DNA from 4 places in the Clostridium malenominatum genome. Region 1 is predicted to be linked to each of the others. Evidence: riboswitches for the same ligand, from Rfam matches in the RefSeq annotation. Region 1 holds a riboswitch; each other region holds the start of a gene.

Region 1 (2,201 bases):
AAAAACAATAGCTTCCACACTTCCCTGTATCTCTGCCATAAAACCTCTCCTAAATTGTTAATTTAATTTATATTATACCATATTATTTCCTTATACAAACAAAAGAGAGGTTATTTAAAACCCCTCCTTTTTTTCGTATATTTTATAAATATTTTTTTATTTCTTCAACTTTATCTAATCTTTCCCATGGAAGATCTAAATCTGTTCTTCCAAAGTGACCATATGCAGCAGTTTGCTTGTAAATAGGTTTTCTTAAATCTAAATAATTAATTATAGCCGCAGGTCTTAAATCAAATGTTTTGTTTATTATATCTACTATTTTATCATCTGATATTTTTCCTGTTTCAAAAGTATCTACAGCAATAGAAACTGGTCTTGCAACTCCTATAGCATAAGCTAATTGGATTTCTATTTTATCTGCCACTCCAGCGGCAACTAGATTTTTAGCTACCCATCTTGCTGCATAGGCTGCGGATCTATCAACCTTTGTAGGATCTTTTCCTGAGAAAGCTCCACCACCGTGTCTTCCATATCCTCCATAGGTATCAACTATTATTTTTCTTCCTGTTAAGCCAGCATCTCCTTGAGGTCCACCTACAACGAATCTTCCCGTTGGATTTATATAGTATTTTGTATTTTCGTCTAGGAGTTCTTGAGGAACCACTTCATTAACTACGTATTTTAGTATATCTTTTTCTATCTCTTCCCTAGTAACCTCTGGACTATGTTGGGTAGATACTACTATAGTGTCTATTCTAACTGGCTTTCCATCTTCATACTCTACCGTAACCTGAGTTTTTCCGTCTGGTCTTAAGTATGAAAGTGTACCATCTTTTCTAACTTCTGATAACTTTCTAGCAAGTTTGTGAGCAGTAGCTATTGGCATTGGCATATATTCCGGAGTTTCATTTGTAGCAAATCCAAACATCATACCTTGGTCTCCAGCACCTATAGCTTCTTCTACATCCTTTTCTCCTTTTTTAGATTCTAAGGATTCATTTACTCCCATGGCAATGTCTGGTGATTGTTCATTAATTGATGTTAATATAGCACAAGTATCACTATCGAAGCCATATTTAGCTCTTGTGTAACCTATGGATTCTATAGTTTCTCTAACAATTTTAGGAATGTCTACATAACAATTAGTTGTTATCTCTCCAACAACTAAAACCATCCCTGTAGTTACTGTAGTTTCACAAGCTACTCTTCCTTTAGGATCTTTTTCAAGTATAGCATCTAACACCGAGTCAGAAATCTGATCACATATCTTATCTGGATGCCCTTCTGTTACTGATTCTGAAGTAAACAATTTTCTCATCTTTTTACCCTCCAATTTAATTTTTATAAAAATAAAACCCCTTCGATAAGAAGAGGTAACAATGTTCCTTTTCTCTTATCTTGCAGATATTATCTGCTGGAATTGGCACCTTAGCATAATAGCTGGTTGCCGGGTTTCATAGGGCCCATTTCCCTCCACCTCTCTTGATAAGAGCTTTTTATTCTATTTTACTCTAAAAACTATAGCATAACCTCATTACCGTGTCAACGGGGAATTTTTTACTTAATCAAAATAAAAAAGACACTATCAACAGTGTCTTTTTTTGGTGGAAGTGGATGGATTCGAACCATCGAAGGTACTACCAACAGATTTACAGTCTGCCCCCTTTAGCCACTCGGGAACACTTCCATATATGGAGCTGGCAATAGGAATCGAACCTACAACCTGCTGATTACAAGTCAGCTGCTCTACCGTTGAGCCATGCCAGCATATTTAATAACTTAACAATCTAAAAATATTAATTAAAATTGGTGGAAGTGGATGGATTCGAACCATCGAAGGTACTACCAACAGATTTACAGTCTGCCCCCTTTAGCCACTCGGGAACACTTCCATTTGTGGAGCTGGCAATAGGAATCGAACCTACAACCTGCTGATTACAAGTCAGCTGCTCTACCGTTGAGCCATGCCAGCACATTTCATTATTAATATTCTTAATTTGTTAACAAGCAATAGTATACATTCTTATTTAATAAAATTCAACCTCGAAAACAGCCATTATGGGCAATGTAACGATTATTACTCTATATTACTCTTATTTCCTTCACATTTCTTCAAATTAATGCATTTAATATAATTATATTCTTTATTTGTTTATAACTTTATATTATAATGCTAGTAGAATATTCGAAAGCTGATAAGG
Region 2 (2,201 bases), on a different contig from region 1:
TATATTAAAGGAGAAGAATGTATTTATCCAGAAGAAGCCATATCTTCAGCAGAAGCTTATGGCATAGATTTAGGAGCAATTTTAAAGTCCTGTGGGCTTAAGTTTAATTATTCAGAAGATACCTTAGCTTATGTGGGAATAATATTATTTCACTAAATAATTTAGGGGTGAAAATAAATCATATGGTTATGAATAAGGAATATAAAGTGATTTTTCACGTAAGTGAGAAAGAAAAGATTAAATTATCATTAAATAACATAAAAAATTTAATAATAGACTTAGGTATAGAAAATCTTCAGATAGAGCTAGTAATAAATAGTGTGGCTGTAGAGGAATTTAAAAATAAAGATTTTAAATATGAAAAAGAAATACATGAACTATCAAAGCTAGGAGTTAAATTTGTTCTCTGTAAAAATTCTTTAAAGGGAATGAACATAGATGAGAAAGAATTAATAGAACCTATTAACATTGTACCGTCTGGAGTAGGAGAATTAGTAAAAAAACAAGGAGATGGTTGGGCGTATATACGGCCTTAAATGTAAAAATTCATATTTACATTTAATAAAATTTGTAATATACTTATTAGTAATTTAATACTGCTTATCAAGAGTGGTGGAGGGACTGGCCCTGTGAAACCCGGCAACCGTACCTTAGTGGTACAAGGTGCTAAATCCAGCAGCTTATGCTGAAAGATAAGGATATTAGGAATTAATCACCTAAAGGAATATCCTTTAGGTGTTTTTTATTACTAAAAAAGGGGGCTTACAAATGAAAATTAAAGAAATTTTTGACCAGAAGAAAGTAGTTTTTTCCTTCGAGGTTTTTCCACCTAAAGGAGGGATGACCATTGAAAAAATATATAATACTATTGAAGAAATAAGTAGTTTGGGTGGAGACTATATAAGTGTTACCTACGGTGCGGGAGGAAGTGTTAGGGATAATAAAACCTGTGAGGTTTCCTCTTTAATTAAAAATAAGCATGGCATAGAAGCTTTATCGCACCTTACATGTATAAACTCAACAAAAAATAACTTAGATCAAATAATTAATCAGTTAAAAGATAACAATATTGAAAATATATTGGCATTAAGAGGAGATATACCTAATAATGGAGAAATATATGGTGATTTTAAATATGCTTATGAACTAATTAATTATCTTAAAGAGAAAGGGAACTTTGGCATAGCATCGGCATGCTATCCAGAAGGGCATTATCAATGCGAAAATATAGATGAAGATATAAAAAGACTTAAAGAAAAAGTAGATTCAGGTGTAGATTATTTAATTACACAGTTGTTTTTAGATAATAATATTTTCTATAATTATATTGATAAATTAAATAAAAATGGGATATATACACCCATTGAAGCTGGAATAATGCCAATAATAAATAAAAAGCAAATTGAAACGATTAATACCCTTTGTGGTGCAACAATACCAGATAAATTTATAAAAATCATTAATAAATATGAGCATGATAAAGAAGCATTAAGAGATGCAGGAATAGCCTATGCAGTGGAACAAATAGTGGATTTATTATCTAGTGGAGTAAAAGCAATTCATCTCTATACTATGAATAATCCTTATGTAGCAAAAAAAATTGTAGAAAATATAAGCTCAATATTAAAGTCTGTAAATGAATAATGAGGAGGAGATACTTGTGAATAAAGTTGAAAGTTTTGAATTAGATCATAGAAAAGTTGTAGCACCTTACGTAAGAAAGTGTGCTGTGTTAAAGGGTGAGAATGGTGATTTTGTAACTAAATTTGATTTAAGATTTACTCAGCCTAATAAAGAAGCTATTCCAACGGGAGCACTACATGCTCTAGAACATTTACTTGCTGGACTTTTAAGAGAGCATTTGCAAGGAATAATAGATTTATCACCAATGGGATGTAGAACGGGGTTTTATTTAATTCTATGGGGTAATAGGGATGCAGCTGAAATAAAAGAAGCTTTAGAAAAGTCTTTAAAAGAAGTAGTTGAAGCTAAAGAAGTCCCAGCATCAAATGATTTGCAATGTGGAAACTATAGAGATTTATCTCTTTTCGGGGCAATAGAGTATGCAAAATATGTACTGGAAAAAGGCTTTAGTCTAAATATCTATGGTGACAATTAATGAAAGAGTGGATTTTCAAAGGAGATAGCAGGGAAATTCTTAGATATTTAGGTGTTTCAAAAAATAGCGGAGAAGATATGCT
Region 3 (2,201 bases), on a different contig from region 1:
TCAATGGTATAATTGATATCATTAATATGATAAAAGGAAAAGATCTTAAAACATTGATTAATAAATCTAAAATACCATATATAAATTTATTTGGCTTTAATCCCTTTTCTTCAGTAACTACGAGAATTATAGATAATATAAATCCAATTATCACTGCAAAGATTGTAGAGTAGCTTACCATGAACAATGTATCCTTTAGCGCAGGTATTAATATGTCCTTATACATTTTACATCACCTCCCAATGAATGGATTTATTATTTAAATAAGTACATATTCTTTTCTCTTGCTCTTTTTCTATATTAATTATCAAGCTTCCTAAAACCTCTTGCCTAAAGCTTTCAAGCTTTCCCCATACAATTGAAAAGTCTACATTTAGCTCCCTAGCCATGGATGTTATTACAGAGCTTTCACTTACTTCCCCTGGAAAAAATATTTTAATATTAACTCCATGATTAGGAAGTAATTCTCCACCTTCTAATAAGTTTTTCAGTTCTCCTTCTGGTTTTAAGAAAAGTTCTTTTACAGGGCCATAAGCTTTTATTTCACCATCTTCAATTAAGGCCACTTTGTTACATACTTCTTTAATTACTTCCATTTGATGAGTTACTATTATTACTGTGATATTTAACTTTTCATTTATCTCCTTAAGAAGAGATAATATAGACTTAGTTGTTTCTGGATCTAAGGCTGAAGTAGCCTCATCACAGAGAAGTATTTTAGGTTCTAAAGTTAGTGCTCTTGCGATAGCTACCCTTTGTTTTTGTCCTCCACTTAATTGTCTAGGATGACTTTTTGATTTGTCCTCTAAACCAACTAATTTCAACAATTCTGTTACTCTTCGTTCTATTTCAAGTTTATTTTTGCCCCAAATTTTCATAGGTAGAGCTATGTTATCATAAACATTTAAAGTGTTTAGTAAATTAAAGTTTTGAAATATCATTCCCATTTCTTTCCTAAGCTCTCTAATTCCCTCTGAACTCAAATTGTTTATCTCGTGACCATCAACGGTTATGCTACCTTGGTTATAATCCTCTAAAGCATTTAAACATCTAAGTAAGGTGGATTTTCCTGCACCACTTCTTCCTATAATTCCAAATATTTCACCTTCATTAATTTCTAGATTAATATCTTTTAATACTACATTATCTTGAAAATTTTTACTTACTCCTTCAATTACTATCATGTCAGTCCCCCTTAAATACTAATAAAATAGACCTGAGAAATTCTCAGGTCTAACCTAATTTTTCTCATCTCCCGGCATATCACCGCAGGAATTAGCACCTCGTATCTCTACAGGTTGCTGGGTTTCACAGGGCCAGTCCCTCCACCTCTCTTGATAAGTTTTATTCAATTAATAAAATAAAGCCTGAGAATAAACTCAGGCTAACAACCTAATTCTTCTCATCTTTCGGCATATCACCGCTGGACTTAGCACCTTGTATTTCTACAGGTTGCTGGGTTTCACAGGGCCAGTCCCTCCACCTCTCTTGATAAGTAATGATATTGTATTTGCTTTTTTTATTATTATATAGGCATTATGATATATTGTCAACAGTAAATTTTAATTTTTATATTTTTTCAAATAGCTTTCTTTATTAGAGATTATTTTTTTAATGGCATATACAAAGTAATCTACTTCCTCTAAGGTGTTATAAATTCCAAAGCTTATCCTCACCATGCCCGGCCTACTACCCGCAAGTTTGGATATTTTCTTAACCTCTTCCTCACTAATATTTAATAGTCTTTGTATATATGGGTGAGCACAAAAACACCCACTTCTTACTCCAATACCAAACTCATAGGATAATATTTTAGCTACAGTCTCATGATACATTCCATCTACATTAAATGTGATAATAGAGACATTTTTATTACAGTCACTGCAATACATATTTAGACCTTTCACCCTCTGCAATGACCTTATAGCATGTTTTAACAGTCTATTTTCGTATTCTTCAATATTCTTCATACCCAATTTATCTAAAGTTTTAATAGCTGATGTAAGAGCTACAACCCCTACAACATTTGGTGACCCAGACTCGTCCTTTTCAGGAGTGTGAAGCCATTTAACAGAATCTAAAGTTACAACATCTACAGTTCCTCCGCCACTATAATCTGGTGGCAAATTCTCTAATTCATCTTTTGCACCAATTAACACCCCTATTCCAAAAGGTGCATACATTTTATGTGCAGAAAATAC
Region 4 (2,201 bases), on a different contig from region 1:
CCTTGATGATTTAATTATTTTAGGGCTTCGTTTAAATCCCAAATTAGATCTTCTACATCTTCAATTCCAATGGAAACCCTAATCATATCTGGAGTTACACCTGCAGCTAGTAAAGCTTCTTCAGAAAGCTGTGAATGAGTGGTGCTAGCCGGGTGAATAACTAAGGACTTAGCGTCTGCCACGTTAGCAAGCATAGAGAATATTTGTAGATTATTTATAAATCTTTTACCTGCTTCAAGTCCACCCTTTATGCCGAAGGTGAAAATAGAGCCTACTCCCTTTGGAAAATATTTTTTAGCTAAAGCATTGTATTTATTATCCTCAAGTTCTGGATAATTTACCCAAGCTACATTAGGATGCTGTGATAAAAACTTCACTATTTTTCTTGTGTTTTCAACATGTCTTTCTACCCTTAATGAAAGAGTTTCAAGTCCCTGTAGCAGTAAGAAGGAATTAAAGGGACTTATGCATGCTCCAGTATCTCTTAAGAGTTGAACTCTAGCCTTTACTATATATGCTAGTTTTCCTAAATCTCTTGAATAAACTATATTATTGTAACCTGGATCTGGAGTTGTAAAGTCAGAGAATTTTCCAGATTCAGACCAGTTGAAGTTACCAGAGTCTACGATAACTCCCCCTATGGAAGTTCCATGACCACCTATGAATTTTGTAGCTGAGTGAACTACTATATCAGCGCCAAATTCAAAAGGTTTAATTAGATAAGGAGAGCCAAAGGTATTGTCTACAATTAGTGGTATGCCATTTTCATGAGCGATACTAGCTATTGCTGAAATATCTACTAAGTTTATGCCAGGGTTACCTATAGTTTCAATAAATATGGCCTTTGTTTTTTCGTTTATAGCTATTCTAAAGTTTTCAGGATCGTCAGGATTAACAAAACGAGTGTGAATTCCCAGTTTAGGTAGTGCTGATTTAAACAGACTATAGGTTCCTCCATAAATTGTAGCAGCGGAGATAATTTCATCTCCTGAGTTTGCTATATTTAATATAGAATAAGTAATAGCTGAAGCACCTGAAGAAGTAGCAAGTGCCCCAACGCCACCTTCTAAAGCCGCCATCCTTTGTTCAAATACATCAGTGGTAGGATTGCCTATTCTGGTATAGATATTGCCTGTTGCTCTTAATGCAAATAAATCTGCTGCGTGGTCGGCATTCTCAAATACATAAGAGGATGTCTGATATATTGGAACTGCCCTTGAACCTGTAGTTGGATCAGGACTTTGTCCTGCATGAACTTGAAGTGTGTTAAAATTTAAAATTTTTTTACTCATTAAAATCGCCCCTTTTATTTATAAAATTAAAAAACCTCTTCTAAAATAGAAGAGGTTAATTTCACGTTACTTCTATCTTTCAGCCTTTGGCTGCTGGATTTAGCACCTTATATTAACAGGTTGCTGGGTTTCATAGGGCCAGTCCCTCCACCGCTCTTGATAGATATTTTATTAAGTTTTAAACTATACTACTATAAAAATTAACTATTGTCAATGAAATTTATGCAGTGTAGGAGTAAATAGGTAGCAGAAGATATATTGAAACATTGCAACAATAAAAGGAAATAAAGATAAAACCAATTATAAACAAATTAAAATCAAAAAAGCATTGAAAGTGTCAAAATCTTATGTTAATATATAGTTAAAAATTTGGTTTCTTACTAGAATGTTTTGGTTTGTTTTTGAGAACCTATTGTAAACGTTTGGGAAGTTGAGTGGGGGTGTATATTTTATAACGAGTTGAGAAGTTAATTTTAGTATTATTAAACTTTTAAAATCATTATTTTTAAGGGGGATCACGTATGAATAAAAAGTTTTTAACTCTTACTCTAGCAATTACTATGACGTTAGTAACTGGACTTACAGGATGTGGAAGTAAATCAGACAAGAAAGTAGATGCAGACAGTAAAAAGGTAGAATACTCAAAGAATATCCCAGAAAAGATAGCTAAGGATTCTGATGGTATAAAAATTATGGTTATCCGTAAAATAGGGGGAGACGACCATACTGCTCAGTATTTAGCAGGAGCTAAAAAAGAAGGGGAATCTATGGGATTTAAAGTAGATACCTTTACCGCTAATGGAGATACAGCAAAGTTCCACGACGCTATAAGTCAGGCTATGGAAAAAGGGTATGATGGAGTAATTATTTCTCATGGTGACGATGCAGCTACCATAGAAGATGTAAAAA

What was found. A riboswitch is a leader RNA that binds a small molecule or an ion and turns the genes downstream of it on or off. The one in region 1 is predicted to bind S-adenosylmethionine.
Region 2: another riboswitch for S-adenosylmethionine. It lies ahead of metF (methylenetetrahydrofolate reductase [NAD(P)H]); the one in region 1 lies ahead of metK (methionine adenosyltransferase).
Region 3: another riboswitch for S-adenosylmethionine. It lies ahead of ABDZ69_RS08160 (methionine ABC transporter ATP-binding protein); the one in region 1 lies ahead of metK (methionine adenosyltransferase).
Region 4: another riboswitch for S-adenosylmethionine. It lies ahead of ABDZ69_RS09810 (O-acetylhomoserine aminocarboxypropyltransferase/cysteine synthase family protein); the one in region 1 lies ahead of metK (methionine adenosyltransferase).

Annotation. Positions count from the first base shown of each region.
Region 1 is NZ_BAAACF010000003.1:353,810-356,010, forward strand. Features, by position in the region: gene recD2 (SF1B family DNA helicase RecD2) at 1-39, opposite strand, end outside; gene metK (methionine adenosyltransferase) at 143-1,318, opposite strand; SAM riboswitch class I at 1,391-1,492, opposite strand; tRNA gene ABDZ69_RS13530 (tRNA-Tyr) at 1,603-1,687, opposite strand; tRNA gene ABDZ69_RS13535 (tRNA-Thr) at 1,693-1,767, opposite strand; tRNA gene ABDZ69_RS13540 (tRNA-Tyr) at 1,808-1,892, opposite strand; tRNA gene ABDZ69_RS13545 (tRNA-Thr) at 1,898-1,972, opposite strand.
Region 2 is NZ_BAAACF010000001.1:1,866,980-1,869,180, reverse strand. Features, by position in the region: gene ABDZ69_RS09510 (DUF2284 domain-containing protein) at 1-156, shown strand, start outside; gene ABDZ69_RS09505 (DsrE family protein) at 189-536, shown strand; SAM riboswitch class I at 598-699, shown strand; gene metF (methylenetetrahydrofolate reductase [NAD(P)H]) at 769-1,644, shown strand; gene ABDZ69_RS09495 (S-ribosylhomocysteine lyase) at 1,661-2,119, shown strand; gene ABDZ69_RS09490 (vitamin B12 dependent-methionine synthase activation domain-containing protein) at 2,119-2,201, shown strand, end outside.
Region 3 is NZ_BAAACF010000001.1:1,604,755-1,606,955, forward strand. Features, by position in the region: gene ABDZ69_RS08155 (methionine ABC transporter permease) at 1-226, opposite strand, end outside; gene ABDZ69_RS08160 (methionine ABC transporter ATP-binding protein) at 228-1,184, opposite strand; SAM riboswitch class I at 1,246-1,344, opposite strand; SAM riboswitch class I at 1,400-1,498, opposite strand; gene ABDZ69_RS08165 (aminotransferase class V-fold PLP-dependent enzyme) at 1,563-2,201, opposite strand, start outside.
Region 4 is NZ_BAAACF010000001.1:1,930,729-1,932,929, reverse strand. Features, by position in the region: gene ABDZ69_RS09810 (O-acetylhomoserine aminocarboxypropyltransferase/cysteine synthase family protein) at 15-1,292, opposite strand; SAM riboswitch class I at 1,362-1,458, opposite strand; gene ABDZ69_RS09805 (sugar ABC transporter substrate-binding protein) at 1,814-2,201, shown strand, end outside.